One region of the Rhizobium sp. RAF36 genome, then DNA from elsewhere that is predicted to be linked to it. Evidence: predicted binding sites of a transcription regulator. Region 1 holds the regulator's gene; each other region holds the start of a gene.
The links. Region 1 encodes PhoB, which activates phosphate uptake and scavenging genes when phosphate is short. Its sites were predicted from a motif close to TGTCATNNANCTGTCAT; they were not measured.

Region 1 (5,002 bases):
TTCAACACAGGCCTGTTCGTCAATGGCAATTCCAGCCGTCCGGAAGCAGCAGGTCTGGGCGTTGCGCTCATCGGCTCGCTCTACCTGATGCTGATCGTTCTGGTTCTTGCTTTGCCGATCGGTGTCGCCGCCTCGATCTATCTCGAGGAGTTTGCGCCGAAGAACAAGCTGACCGATCTCATCGAGGTCAATATCAACAACCTCGCTGCTGTTCCGTCGATCGTCTATGGTCTGCTCGGCCTCTCCGTCTTCATCAACTTCATGGGCCTGCCGCGTTCTGCTTCGCTGGTCGGTGGCCTGGTGTTGACGTTGATGACCCTGCCGACCATCATCATCGCTACCCGCGCTGCGTTGCGTGCCGTACCGCCGTCGATCCGCTCGGCCGCTCTCGGTCTCGGCGCATCGAAGATGCAGATGGTGTTCCACCACGTGCTGCCGCTTGCCATGCCGGGCATCCTGACCGGCACCATCATCGGCCTGGCGCATGCTCTCGGCGAAACCGCGCCTCTGCTGCTGATCGGCATGGTCGCCTTCGTCGCCAATGCGCCGACCACGCCGCTCGATCCGTCCACGGCACTTCCGGTCCAGGTTTACATGTGGGCCAACGAAGCCGAACGCGCCTTCGTGGAGCGTACCTCGGGTGCCATCATCGTCCTGCTCCTGTTCCTGATCGTCATGAACATCGGAGCCATCCTCTTGCGCCGTCGCTTTGAGCGCCGCTGGTAAACGGAGTAGAAACCCATGAACATGTTGACAGAAGCAGCAGTTGAGAAGGCTCTGGACCAGAAGATGAACAGCATCCCTTACAAGATGATCGGCCAGGACGTTTCGGTCTATTATGGCGAGAAACGTGCTCTTTTCGACGTCAAGCTGAACATCCGCGAAAACACTGTGACTGCGCTCATCGGTCCGTCCGGCTGCGGCAAGTCCACCTTCCTGCGCAGCCTGAACCGTATGAACGACACGATCGATAATTGCCGCGTCACCGGCAAGATCACGCTCGATGGCGATGATATCTACGATCCGGATATCGACGTCGTCGAACTTCGCGCCCGCGTCGGCATGGTGTTCCAGAAGCCGAACCCGTTCCCGAAGACGATCTATGAAAACGTCGCCTACGGCCCGCGCATCCACGGTCTCGCCAAGTCGAAAGCCGACATGGACCAGATCGTCGAGACCAGCCTGCAGCGTGCCGGCCTCTGGAACGAGGTCAAGGACCGTGTGCATGAATCCGGCACCGGCCTCTCCGGCGGTCAGCAGCAGCGTCTCTGCATCGCCCGTGCCGTCGCGGTCTCGCCTGAGGTCATCCTCATGGACGAACCCTGCTCTGCGCTCGACCCGATCGCTACAGCAAAGGTCGAGGAGTTGATCCACGAGCTGCGCGAAAGCTACACGATCGTCATCGTGACGCACTCCATGCAGCAGGCGGCCCGCGTCTCTCAGCGCACCGCCATGTTCCACCTCGGCAACCTCGTCGAGGAGAACGATACCGACAAGATGTTCACCAATCCGGACGATCCGCGCACCCAGGACTACATCATGGGCCGCTTCGGCTGATCTTTGGCGTCACGACTTCCGATAGAGACACTCAAGGACATTTCCCATGGCATCGACACATATCTTTTCTGCATATGACGAAGATCTGAAGTTCCTGACCCGCCGCATCTCCGAAATGGGCGGTCTGGCGGAACAGATGGTCTCCGACGCTGTGCGCGCGCTGGTCAACGGCGATGGCGCCCTGGCGCAGAAGGTCATCTCCGACGACGTGATCCTTGATCACGCCGAGCGCGAGATCAACGACAAGGCGATCGTCACCATCGCCCGCCGCCAGCCGATGGCGTCGGACCTGCGCGAGATCATGGGGTCGATCCGCATCGCCGCCGACCTCGAGCGCGTCGGCGATCTTGGCAAGAACACCGCCAAGCGCGTTATCGCCGTGCAGAGCACCGGCGTTCCGCGCAAGCTCGGCCGCGGCCTGGAGCATCTCTCCGAACTGGCGCTCGTCCAGCTCAAGGAAGTGCTCGACGTCTACACGACGCGCGCTGCCGACAAGGCGAAGTCGATCCGTGAGCGCGACGAGGAAATCGACGCGATGTACACCTCGCTGTTCCGCGAGCTCCTGACCTACATGATGGAAGATCCGCGCAACATCACCAGCTGCACGCATCTCTTGTTCTGTGCCAAGAACATCGAACGCATCGGCGACCACGCCACCAACATCGCAGAAACCATCTACTACATGGCGACCGGCGCCCAGCCGGAGGGCGAGCGTCCGAAGGACGACACCGCCAACACCGTCGGCGCGGTCACGGAATAATATCCGGACCGGGCCTCAGGAGACAGAACAGAATGATCCCGAGAGTTGCAGTCGTTGAAGACGAAGAAGCACTGAGCGTGCTTCTTCGTTACAATCTCGAAGCCGAAGGTTTCGAGGTCGACACCATCCTGCGCGGCGATGAGGCGGAAATCCGCCTTCAGGAGCGGACGCCGGACCTTCTTATCCTTGATTGGATGCTGCCTGGCGTATCAGGCATCGAGCTTTGCCGTCGGCTGCGCATGCGCCCGGAGACCGAGCGCCTGCCGATCATCATGCTGACGGCGCGCGGCGAGGAAAGCGAACGCGTTCGTGGCCTCTCGACCGGTGCCGACGACTATGTCGTCAAGCCGTTCTCGACGCCCGAGCTCGTCGCTCGCGTCAAGGCGATGCTGCGCCGCGCAAAGCCTGAAGTTCTCTCGACCGTGCTGAAATGCGGCGATATCGAACTCGACCGAGAGACGCACCGCGTTCATCGCAAGACCCGCGAAGTCCGTCTCGGACCGACCGAGTTTCGCCTGCTGGAATTCCTGATGGCCTCTCCCGGCCGCGTCTTCTCGCGCTCGCAGCTTCTGGATGGCGTCTGGGGTCACGACATCTATGTCGACGAGCGCACTGTCGACGTCCATGTCGGCCGTCTGCGCAAGGCGCTGAACTTCTCCAATATGCAGGATGTCATCCGCACCGTTCGCGGCGCTGGATATTCGATGGAAGCTTGAAGCTTTCGGAATTGAGACACAAAAAAACGGGCCGTAAGGCCCGTTTTTCGTTTGTGCTTACCCGGCTCAGTTTGCCCGGGCTGCTGCCCTACGGCGCTCGTTGACCGGTTGGTAGGCCAGGCGCTGGTGGTAGGTGCAGTAAGGCGAAGAATCCGGGCTTTCGCAGCCGCAGAAGTGAAAATCGTCCTTCAAGGGATCGCCGACCGGCCACTTGCAGGTGCGCTCGGTGAGTTCCGTCAGGCCGAGGCGGCGGGAGATCGGGACGATCACATTCTTGGCGGGACGGTATTCCATCTCCTCCATGACGTCGATTTCGATCTCTTCCTTCAGCATCGTCGCGCCCTGCTGGCGGGTGACCGTACGGGTCGTCGCCAGACGCGATGCGTAGGTTGGGGCGCGGGGTGCTGCCGCCGTACGCTTGGGAGCGCGGGCAGCCGTGGCGTTGCCGCCGGCCTTCGCACGGCCCGGCAGCGCCAGACGGTGAACCTTGCCGATAACGGCGTTACGGCTGACGCCGCCAAGCTGGGCAGCGATCTGGCTCGCGCTCAGCCCTTCGGACCACAGTTTCTTGAGTTTCTCGACCCGCTCGTCTGTCCAGTTCATGCCCTGTGTCTCCGCCGTTTAAGCGTTGCGAAGGCAGAATCCCTCACTGTTTGCCCCGAACGAATCCGGCACAAGAAACGCTTGACTAATTTTGGTGACTAGTTCCGCCGCATGCAGTCTAGTAATTGAGTTTTAACCTAGTGTGAGGCTGACTCCGTGACAAGAGTCGCAGGAATCCGGATGAATCGAATTCGGGGTTTTCCCCAACTTGCTTCCCCTGAGAGTCATTTCTGCAACATTAGCTGTTGATAAAACGCGACATTGCTTGAGCGTCTCTCAGAAGCCACGAAAGCCGCAGTTTTGTTGACATTGCAGTGCGAAAAGTAAATAGTGCCAGTCGCCGCCGAAAGGCGGCATTTTTAATTTTTCGGACCTGGTTTTTTAGCCGGAGTCCGGTTGCCCGTAACGCTGACAGGAGACCGCGCCATGGCTGAAGCCGCGCCGCTATATGATACCTATTCTCGTGCCCCATTGCGGTTCGAGCGAGGTGAGGGCGTGTGGCTGATTACCGAAACTGGCGAGCGATATCTGGATTTCGGTGCCGGCGTCGCGGTGACCTCGGTCGGCCACAGCAATCCGCATGTCGTGGATACCCTGAAGGCACAGGCCGACAAGGTCTGGCACCTGTCCAACATCTATGAAATCCCCGGGCAGGAAAAGCTCGCCAGGCGGCTGACGGAGGCGACTTTCGCCGACAAGGTGTTCTTCACCAATTCCGGCGCGGAAGCCCTGGAATGCGCGATCAAGACCGCACGCCGCTACCAGTATTCGAAGGGCCATCCCGAGCGCTTCCATATCATCACGTTCGAAGGCGCCTTCCACGGCCGGACGCTGGCAACGATCGCTGCCGGCGGGCAGGAGAAGTATCTGGAAGGCTTCGGCCCCAAGGCGCCGGGTTTCGACCAGGTGCCCTTCGGTGATATCGACGCCGTCCGCGCCGCAATCACTGATGCGACCGCAGGCATTCTTATCGAGCCGGTTCAGGGCGAGGGTGGCATTCGCCCGGTGACCACCGAGTTCATGAAGGCGCTGCGCGCGCTCTGCGACGAGAAGGGCCTGCTGCTCATTCTCGACGAGGTCCAGACCGGCGTCGGCCGTACCGGTAAGTTCTTTGCCTGTGAGTGGTCCGGCGTGACCCCTGATATCATGGCTGTCGCCAAGGGCATCGGTGGCGGCTTCCCGCTCGGCGCCTGCCTGGCAACGGCGGAAGCTGCGTCCGGCATGAAGGCCGGTACCCACGGCTCGACCTATGGCGGCAACCCGCTCGCCATGGCTGTCGGCGGCGCCGTGCTCGACATCGTCCTTGCTGAAGGCTTCCTGCAGCACGTTCGCGACGTCGCTCTGATCTTCCGCCAAGGCCTGGCAT
Region 2 (5,002 bases), on a different contig from region 1:
GTATTTCTCCAGACGTTCAGGCGAACTACCTCGCGTCCCCGCCGCTCGTCGTCGCCTATGCGCTCGCCGGCACGGTCCAGAAGGACCTGACCAAGGAGCCGATCGGTGAAGACCAGAACGGCAACCCGGTCTATCTGAAGGACATCTGGCCGACCTCGCACGAGATCCAGGAATTCATCCAGAAATACGTCACCCGCGAACTTTACGAAACGAAGTACGCCGACGTGTTCAAGGGCGACGTGAACTGGCAGGCCGTTCAGGTTCCTCCGGGCCAGACCTACGCCTGGGACGACAACTCGACCTACGTTCAGAACCCGCCGTATTTCGTCGGCATGGGCAAGACCGGCACGGGCATTTCCGACATCAAGGGTGCGCGCGTTCTCGGTCTCTTCGGCGACAAGATCACCACCGACCACATTTCCCCGGCCGGTTCGATCAAGGCGGCGTCTCCTGCCGGTGCCTACCTCATCGAGCACAATGTCGGCGTTGCAGACTTCAACCAGTACGGCACGCGCCGCGGCAACCATGAAGTGATGATGCGCGGCACCTTCGCCAACATCCGCATCCGCAACCACATGCTCGGCCCGAACGGCAAGGAAGGTGGCTACACCATCCATTACCCGTCGAAGGAAGAGGAATCGATCTACGACGCGGCCATGCAGTACAAGGCCGAGGGCGTTCCGCTCGTCATCTTCGCGGGTGTCGAATACGGCAACGGCTCGTCGCGCGACTGGGCTGCGAAGGGCACCAACCTGCTCGGCGTCAAGGCCGTCATCGCCCAGTCCTTCGAGCGCATCCATCGCTCGAACCTGGTCGGCATGGGCATCATCCCGTTCGTCTTCGAAGAAGGCACGACCTGGGCAAGCCTCGGCCTCAAGGGCGATGAAATCGTCACGATCGAAGGTCTCGAGAACATCAAGCCGCGCGAAAAGAAGATCGCCAAGATCACTTACGGCGACGGCTCGGTGAAGGACGTCCCGCTGCTGTCGCGTGTCGATACGCTCGATGAGGTCATCTACCTCAACAACGGCGGCATCCTGCAGACGGTTCTGCGCGACCTCGCTGCTTAATTCTTAAGACAAGCACATGATAATCGCCGCCGGGGAGCAATCTCCGGCGGTTTTTCTTTGCGGGGACGGGGCTCACGGCGATGTGTTCCCGGCATGGCGGCGGGCGGGGATGTCTCACCCCTTCGTTACTTCCCGTTTGGAACCGGAAGGATTATCTCTACGGTCGTCAATCAGGCCGCGCGGCCTTCGTTCGCCCGATGTCCTGGATAAAGAGGTTGCAATGTCGCCGCGTTTTTTGATTTCGCTGATTGCCGGTCTGGTGCTCGCAGCACCACTTCAAGCCGAAGACGGCAAGCCGAAGGGCGTCGTTGAACTGTTTACCTCGCAGGGCTGCTCATCTTGTCCGCCTGCCGATGCCGCATTTCGCAAGATCGTTGGCCAGGGCAATGTGATCGCGCTCGCCTATCATGTCGATTACTGGAACTATCTCGGCTGGACCGACACGCTGAGTTCCAAGCAGAACACCGAGCGTCAGTACGGCTATGCCCGCATGCTCGGCCGCAGCAACGTTTACACGCCGCAGGTCGTCGTCAACGGCCGTGATCATATGACCGGCTCCGATCTCTCGGCGATCAACGGCAAGATCGATGGCTTTTCGACCGACGGCAAGGGGCTGAATGTCCCTATCGATGCGCAGATGCGGGGCGATGAGCTGGAGATCAAGATTGGCGCCGGCCAGGGGAAAGCCAATGTGGTGATGGTCTATTTCGACAAGGAAAAGACCATCGACGTCGAGAAGGGCGAAAACAGCGGCCAGAAGATTTCCTATATCAACAGCGTAAGCGACATTGAAACTGTCGGAATGTGGGACGGAAAGGCAACAAGCCTGACTTTACCTGCAACGGTTCTGCAAAAGGCCGACCTTGAAGGCTGTGCAATCCTGTTACAGGCTGCTACGGCTGACGGTGATCCGGCCGCGATCCTGGGCGCAACCGTCGTCATGGCCGGGAAAAATATCTGAAAGTTTCATCCGTTCAGGATGGAAAACGGGGCGGCCCGGCTAATCGTATTCGGGGCTGGGGTTAAGGTCGATACGCTCAGCCGGGCCCTTTGGCGCGCTGGCGCCAAATCGGTGAGCGGAATTTCCCCTGCAAATGAGGCGCTGTTTTGACTGAATTGCGGCGCTCAGGAGATTGCATAGCATATGCTTAATGTGATGACTGGCCGCACTTGCAATTTGCGGCGGGTCGGGCAAACTGTCACTCTCCTGTCATAAGCGAGAGGCCTTGGGAGACTGATGACAGATCAGCCGGATTTGCGGCATGGCGATCACCGTTCCGCCGACAATAGTTCCTCAGTCGTCGTCGATCTTAAAGAATACAAGCAGAATAAGGATCCGTTGCCGGTGACCTTTCACCGGCGAGAGCTGGATGCGATCCTGTGGGTCTACGGCCGCATGGTCGGTGAGGGCGAGTGGAAAGACTACGCAATCGACCACATGAAGGATAAGGCGGTGTTCTCCGTCTTCAAGCGCTCCGGCGAAATGCCGCTCTTCACCATCGAGAAAGACCCCAAGCTTGCCAACAAGCAGGGCGCCTATTCCGTCGTCAACACCAACGGCATGATCCTGAAGCGCGGCCACGAGCTGCAGCAGGTGCTGAAGGTGTTCGACAAGGTGCTGAAGCTCGTCGACAAATAGCCGTCAGCCCTTGTAAAGGCTGCCTGGATAGACCGAGGGGTCCGGATCGGTATCCTTTCCCTCGCCCAGCTGCCGCTGCATGAGCATGGTGTCCAGCCAGCGGCCGTGCTTGTAGCCGGTACCCTTGAGCAGGCCGGTTTCCTCGAAACCCAATGAACGATGCAGCGCGATCGATGCCGGATGGGCTCCGCCGATCACGGCGACCATCTGCCGGAAGCCAAGCGCCGTGCAGCGGGCAATCAGTTCCGCGAGCAACGTCTTGCCAACGCCCTTTCCCCGGGCCTCCGGCGCCAGATAGATCGAATCCTCGACCATCCATCGGTAAGCCGGGCGGGTGCGGAACGCGGATGCATAGGCATAGCCCAGCAGCACGCCGTCTTCGTCAATGGCGGCGAGATAGGGGTAGCCCTGGCCCGTTATGGCAGCCAGCCGCGTGGCCATCTCCTGACGTTCCGGCGGGGCAATCTCGTAGCTGGCGACGCCTGACAGCACCGCCTCACGGTAAATCGCGGTGATGGCATCGAGGTCGGAGATGGCGATATCGCGGAGATTAACGGTCATTGGGCGGCCGATGTCTGGAATGTGGTTCAGGCTGAAAACCATCCGGCGCGAGATTTGGCAACAGGAAAAGCGAATAAGGATATCTGGACCATGCAGGGCACTTGCCTGCCGTCGTCGTGATTGTTCCGCTGCCTTCTGTTCCGGCAAGCCGGAGATGACAGCCGTGTGGTGGCCAAGGCCGGCGAGTTGACCGAACCCGCCAGAGCTTCTAGAGAACAGCTTTCGCGGAACAGGCCTTTGCGTCAGGCGGCAGATCGGCCGCATGCGTCAGCCATGGAGAAACGCCATTATCAAGATCCTGGTTTTGCTGCACGCCGCCGTCGGCATTGATTGGCAGTCTCCCCCTGAGGGCACCAGCCTGAAGACCTTGAACGAAGCCGAGGAGAAGGGCTTTATCGAGATTCGCGGCGAGTTCCAGAAGCGGCAATTTCGCCTGACGAAGCGCGGCTCCGACCATGTTGCGCTCGACCGTCGGCGCCTGGCGGCGCGCAAGCTTTAAGAAGCGCAAGGCTGGCCGCTATTTGCCAGCTGCGTGACCACAGCGCCCAATCCACACTCCGAAAAACAAAACCGCCTGCAACATCTCTGTTGCAGGCGGCTCGGTTGTCTCGCATTCGGCCAGACGGTCTGGCCGTCAACAGTTCCGTCTTACTTGCGGTTACCCATGAACTGCAGAAGGAACATGAACAGGTTGATGAAGTCGAGATAGAGCGTCAGCGCGCCCATGATCGCCTTGCGGCCCATGACTTCGGCACCATCGGCTTCGTAGTACATTTCCTTGATCCGCTGCGTATCGTAGGCCGTCAGGCCGGCGAAGATCAGGACGCCGATCACGGAGATCGCGAACTGAAGGGCAGACGAGCCCAGGAAGATGTTCACGATCGACGCGATGATCAGGCCGAACAGACCCATCACCAGGAACGAGCCCATGGCCGAGAGATCACGCTTGGTCGAATAACCGTAGAGCGACAGTGCGCCGAACGAGGCGGCGGTGATGAAGAATGTCTGCACCACGCTCTGGCCGGTATAGATCAGCAGCAGAGACGAGAGCGACAGACCCACCAGCGCGGCGTAGATCCAGAAGGTGGTCTGCGCGGCCGAAACGCTCATGCGGTTGATCCGGAAGCTCAGGAAGAACACCATGGCCAGAGGAGCCAGGATGACGACCCACTTCAGCGGGCTCAGATAGATGGCCTGGCCAAAGGCGGTCAGCTGACCGTCGGCAAAGGCGAATTGGAAAGACAGAAAGGCGGCTACACCCGTGATCGCCAGACCCAGCGCCATCAGGTTGTAGACCTTGAGCATATAGGAGCGCAGCCCCTGGTCGATCATCTCGCCAGTCTGCGCCCGGCTTTGGTAGTTACGAAGGTCAGCCATAGTTTCCTCTTACAAGCTCCGATGTGAATACGGTGTCGGGCTTTGCGACCCGGGCGCCGCTGCGGAGCTCCAGCATGCCTGCGGTCAATATGAGGCTTTCGCCCTTTGCAAACAAGGCCCTTGCAACCGACGGCGGGGTTAAATCGCCGTAAGGTGAAGCTATTTTATCGGGCGCTGCATTACCAGTGCCAGCCCTAGAGCTCGCGCAGAACGGGTGCCGCCTTCTGGCCGAGGATGCGCCAGGTTCCGATCAGGCCGATCCCGACGGTCAGCACCAGGGCGGTGACGATCGTCAGACCCGCGACATCCGGGAGGAAGGCGGAGGGTAGCCGCATGATACGGCTGACGATGAACC
Region 3 (5,002 bases), on a different contig from region 1:
TATGCGCGAGGACGCCGACGCATCGACGCGATGGCCGGCCTCATTTTCATGGGATTCGGCGTCAAGCTTCTGACATCTGCCCGATAGGAGATAGCATGCCGCATCAACTCGTATTCGACCCGGCGTCCGTCGAGCCCGAAGTGGGCGCGCCCGCCGCCGACCGCGTCGTTTCCGGCAATCCGCAATTCCGCACCTGGAACCTGGAGGAAGCCGAAGGCGGCCTCTACGCCGGCATTTGGGAAGCGACACCCGGCAAATGGCGGATTTCCTACGATGAGTGGGAATATTTCAACGTGCTGTCAGGCCATTCGATCGTCACCGAAGACGGCGGCGAACCGGTGCATCTCAAGGCCGGCGACCGTATGATCCTCAGACCCGGCTTCAACGGAACCTGGGAAGTCGTTGAAACGACTCGCAAGGATTATGTGATCAGGGTCTGAGTGCCGAACCTCAGCGCCTAAAACTCTCCGCGAAAGCGGGGGAGGAAATGCGGTTCAGGGTTTTGCGCAATTCTTCCGACGCTTCAGTGCCGAAGGCGTTTTCGAAGCGGTCGCGTGCTTCGGCCCAGAGACGGTTGGCTTCTTCCCATTTTGCCCGTCCGGCCTCCGTCAGCGTCGCCCGTTTGACGCGCTTGTCCTTTTCGTCGGGCACCAGCTCCACCAGCCCGTCCCGGATTAGCGGCTTCAGCGTGTGTCCGAGGGCGGAGAGGTCCATCACCAGCCCGTCGGCCAGGAATTTCAGCGACGGCTTGTCGTTCATATGGATCTGCGTCAGTAGCCCGAACTGCGTGCCTCTCAGCCCGCTTGGCGCAAAGACCTCCTCATAGAGCTGCCCGAGCTGGCGGGTCGCGCGGCGAAGCGCGCTGTTGCTGCAAACGGTCCAGCTTTCGAAGCCCGGTATTTTTTCGTCCATCGTCGTTCTCCTGATCCGGTGTCACCGGATTGCTGCCGGCCGTCAATCGTCTTCGATAATTTCTTCGGTGCGCCCTTGCGCAAGATGTCGTTGATCTCAATATAGTGGCATATACCACTAATTACCAACGCATCGAAAAGGATTTCACGATGTCAACTTCCTCCCTTGGTACAGCTCTCGTTACCGGCGCCTCCTCGGGTATCGGCGCCACCTATGCCGATCGTCTCGCAATGCGCGGATACGATCTGCTGCTGGTCGCCCGTGATGCAGCCCGTCTGAATGCCCTGGCTGAAAAGCTCACCACCGCTCACGGCATCAAGGCCGAGGTCCTGCAGGCGGATCTGACGAACAGGGAAGACGTGCGAAAGGTCGAGAAGCGCCTGCGCGAGGACGAGGCGATTACGCTGCTCGTCAACAATGCCGGTGTCGGCCCTAAAGGCGCACTGCTCGAAGACGATATCGACTATCTCGAAACGATGATCGAGATCAACGTCGTGGCCGTCAATCGCCTCGGTGTCGCAGCGGCGCAGACCTTCGCGAAGCGCGGCAAGGGCGCCATCATCAACATTGCCTCGGTGGTCGCATTCCTCGCCGAACGCTTCCACGGCACGTACAATGCCAGCAAGGCCTTTGTGCTCAACCTGACCCAGTCGATCCATGCCGAGGCCAGCCCGAAGGGCGTCAAGGTTCAAGCTGTTCTTCCGGGCCTGACCCGCACCGAGATCTTCGAACGCGCTGGCGGCTCGGTTGATCAGCTGCCGCCGTCGATGGTGATGGACGTCACCGATCTCGTCGATGCGGCCCTTGCCGGCTTCGACCAGGGTGAACTCGTCACCGTCCCGTCGCTTCCTGATCCGGCCGATTTTGAAGCGTTGAACGCCGCCCGCCATGCGCTCGGACCCAACCTCTCACACAACAAGCCGGCCAGCCGCTACGGCATTGCATAAGGCTCCGGTTTTTGCCGGGCTGCGTCAAACCAACGCAGTCCGACATTAACATTTTGTAATGTTTACAGAGCCTTACAGGTTAAATCCTTGATTTAGTGAACGAACAGTCCTGCACGCTATGTGGGGCATCGGCGGCCGACTTCGAACTGTCGCAGAACTGTCATCAAACTGTAATGTGCAGCGCCTAGCCCGCCTTTGCGACGGGAATTTCAGCGCCCTTTGCCAGTGGATACCCCCTCCATGGCGCCGGTCTCGTCGATTGTTCGTTCCATTCAGGGAAGAGACCATATGCTCACCAAAACACTTCTTTCGGCCTGCCTCGGCGCCGGCCTGGTTGCTGCGCTCGCAGTGTCCGCCTCTGCCGCCGACATCACCGGCGCCGGTTCGACCTTCGTCTATCCGGTTCTGTCCAAGTGGTCCGCGGATTACAACAAGCAGACCGGTGACAAGCTGAACTACCAGTCGATCGGCTCGGGCGGCGGTATCGCCCAGATCAAGGCTGCGACCGTCGATTTCGGCGCGTCCGACGCCCCGATGAAGCCTGAAGACCTCAGCGCTGGCGGCTTCGGCCAGTTCCCGGTCGTCGTCGGCGGCATCGTTCCTGTCATCAACGTCAAGGGCATCAAGTCGGGCGAGCTGAAGCTCTCCGGCAAGGTTCTCGCCGACATTTATCTCGGCAACGTCACCAAGTGGAATGACAAGGCGATCGCCGACCTGAACCCGGGCCTCAAGCTGCCCGACAGCCAGATCGCCGTCGTTCACCGCTCGGACGGTTCGGGCACCTCGTTCAACTGGACGAACTTCTTCTCCAAGGTCAACCCGGACTGGAAGTCCAAAGTCGGTGAAGGCACTGCCGTCAACTGGCCGGTCGGCATCGGCGGCAAGGGCAACGAAGGCGTCGCTGCCTACGTCACCCGCGTGAAAGATTCGATCGGTTACGTCGAATACGCCTACGCCCTCCAGAACAAGCTGCCCTTCGTTCTCGTTCAGAACGCCTCCGGTCAGTATCCGAAGCCGAATGCAGATAGCTTCTCGGCTGCTGCTGCCAGCGCCGAATGGGGCAAGGCCCAGGACTTCTACCTGATCATGACCAACGCGCCTGGCGAAAAGGCCTGGCCGATCACCGCCACCACCTGGGCGATCATGTACAAGGAGCCGAAGGATGCCGAGCGCTCCAAGGCTGCTTTCGCCTTCTTCAAGTGGGCACTCGAGAACGGTCAGAAGGAAGCCTCTTCCCTCGATTACGTTCCGCTGCCGGCCACGCTGGTGAAGCAGATCGAAGACTACTGGACGGCGTCCTTCAAGGGCTAAGTCCTGGAAATGCCGGGGCAGGGAGCATTCGCTTTCTGCCCCGTTTGCTTTGACGCCCCCTCAAAAGCAAGTCGAGTATCGATATGAGTGAAGCACTGGCATCGCTGCCGGCCGTCGTGCCGGATGTGAAGCGCCGCGACGGCGCCAACGGCGACCGCATTTTCCACTGGATCGTGATGGGCTGCGGCCTGTTCGTTCTCGCCGCACTCCTGGCGGCGGCAATCTCCATGGCATGGGGCGGTCTTCTCGCCTTCCGCACCTTCGGTTTCGGCTTCATCACCGGTACCGAATGGGACCCTGTTGCCCAGCATTTTGCCGGTCTGGTGCCGATCTACGGCACGCTGGTGACCTCTGCGCTCGCCATGCTGATCGGCGTTCCCGTCAGTCTCGGCATTGCCGTCTTCGTCACCGAAGTGGCGCCGCGCTGGCTGCGCGGACCGATCGGCGGCGCGATCGAACTGCTCGCCGGCATTCCCTCGATCATCTACGGCATGTGGGGCCTGTTCACTTTCGCGCCCTTCATGTCGGATTACGTTCAGCCGGCGCTGATCGACTGGCTCGGCCCGATCCCCGGCATCGGCCTTCTGTTCTCGGGCGCCCCGATGGGCATCGGCATGCTGACCTCGGGCATCGTGCTGGCGATCATGATCATCCCCTACATCTCCTCGGTCATGCGCGACGTCTTCCTGGTCGTCCCGGCGCAGCTGAAGGAATCGGCCTATGCGCTGGGTTCGACGCGCTGGGAAGTGGTGCGCGACATCGTCATCCCGCACACCCGTACCGCCGTTGTCGGCGGCATCTTCCTCGGCCTCGGCCGCGCGCTCGGCGAGACGATGGCCGTCACCTTCGTGCTGGGGAACACCCACAATATCGCCGTCTCGCTGATGGAGCCCGGCAACTCGATCGCCGCCGCCATCGCCAACGAGTTCACCGAAGCCGATACCGACATCTATCTGTCGTCGCTGATCGCGCTGGGTTTCATCCTCTTCGTCGTGACCTTCATCGTCCTTGCCGCCGCCAAGCTGATGCTGCTGCGCATGGCAAAGCAGAGAGGCGAATAAGATGGCCGGTTCCAACTCCATCTATCGCAGCCGCCAGATCAAGAGCGGCATCGCGCTGACGCTCTGCACCGGCGCCACCGGCCTCGGCCTGATCTTCCTCGTCTGGATCCTCTGGACGACGCTCGTCAACGGTCTCTCGGCGCTCAGCCTGAAGCTCGTCACCGAGATGACGCCGCCCCCTGGTGAAGACGGCGGCCTCGCCAATGCTTTTGCAGGCAGCCTGATGATGGTCGTGCTCGCCGTCATCATCGGTACGCCGATCGGCATTCTGGCCGGCACCTACCTGGCCGAATTCAGCCGCGGCAAGAAGATCGGCGCGGTCATCCGCTTCATGAACGATATCCTGCTGTCGGCGCCGTCAATCATCATCGGCCTGTTCGTCTATGAGCTCGTCGTCCGCCAGACCGGCCATTTCTCCGGCTATGCCGGCGGCATCGCGCTCGCCTTCATCTTTCTGCCGGTGGTCGTGCGCACCACCGACGAGATGTTGCGCCTTGTACCGGACGTGATGCGCGAGGCAGCTCTTTCGCTCGGCATTCCGCGCTGGAAGGTCACGGTCGCCGTGCTCTATCGCGCCGCCTCGGCAGGTATCCTCACCGGAATCCTGCTCGCCGTCGCCCGCATCTCCGGCGAAACCGCGCCGCTGCTCTTCACTGCGTTGAACAACCAGTATTGGAGCACGGATATGTCCGAGCCGATGGCCAACATCCCGGTCGTGATCTTCCAGTACGCGATGAGCCCCTACGACGAATGGCATGTGCTCGCCTGGGC

Region 2: AB4Z25_RS21525 (DUF2794 domain-containing protein) is a predicted target of PhoB. The motif match lies at 2,268-2,284, and genes of this name have one in related genera.
Region 3: pstS (phosphate ABC transporter substrate-binding protein PstS) is a predicted target of PhoB. The motif match lies at 2,018-2,034, and genes of this name have one in related genera.

Annotation. Positions count from the first base shown of each region.
Region 1 is NZ_JBFREC010000002.1:432,227-437,228, forward strand. Features, by position in the region: gene pstA (phosphate ABC transporter permease PstA) at 1-726, shown strand, start outside; gene pstB (phosphate ABC transporter ATP-binding protein PstB) at 742-1,557, shown strand; gene phoU (phosphate signaling complex protein PhoU) at 1,604-2,317, shown strand; gene phoB (phosphate regulon transcriptional regulator PhoB) at 2,350-3,033, shown strand; gene AB4Z25_RS08060 (GcrA family cell cycle regulator) at 3,100-3,636, opposite strand; gene AB4Z25_RS08065 (aspartate aminotransferase family protein) at 4,063-5,002, shown strand, end outside.
Region 2 is NZ_JBFREC010000006.1:275,856-280,857, forward strand. Features, by position in the region: gene acnA (aconitate hydratase AcnA) at 1-1,070, shown strand, start outside; gene AB4Z25_RS21520 (DUF1223 domain-containing protein) at 1,291-2,031, shown strand; gene AB4Z25_RS21525 (DUF2794 domain-containing protein) at 2,308-2,709, shown strand; gene AB4Z25_RS21530 (GNAT family N-acetyltransferase) at 2,713-3,270, opposite strand; gene AB4Z25_RS21535 (hypothetical protein) at 3,533-3,769, shown strand; gene AB4Z25_RS21540 (Bax inhibitor-1/YccA family protein) at 3,919-4,647, opposite strand; gene AB4Z25_RS21545 (ABC transporter permease) at 4,842-5,002, opposite strand, start outside.
Region 3 is NZ_JBFREC010000005.1:111,138-116,139, reverse strand. Features, by position in the region: gene AB4Z25_RS18585 (LysE family transporter) at 1-87, shown strand, start outside; gene AB4Z25_RS18580 (cupin domain-containing protein) at 96-440, shown strand; gene AB4Z25_RS18575 (MarR family transcriptional regulator) at 451-912, opposite strand; gene AB4Z25_RS18570 (SDR family NAD(P)-dependent oxidoreductase) at 1,062-1,859, shown strand; gene pstS (phosphate ABC transporter substrate-binding protein PstS) at 2,148-3,170, shown strand; gene pstC (phosphate ABC transporter permease subunit PstC) at 3,254-4,231, shown strand; gene pstA (phosphate ABC transporter permease PstA) at 4,233-5,002, shown strand, end outside.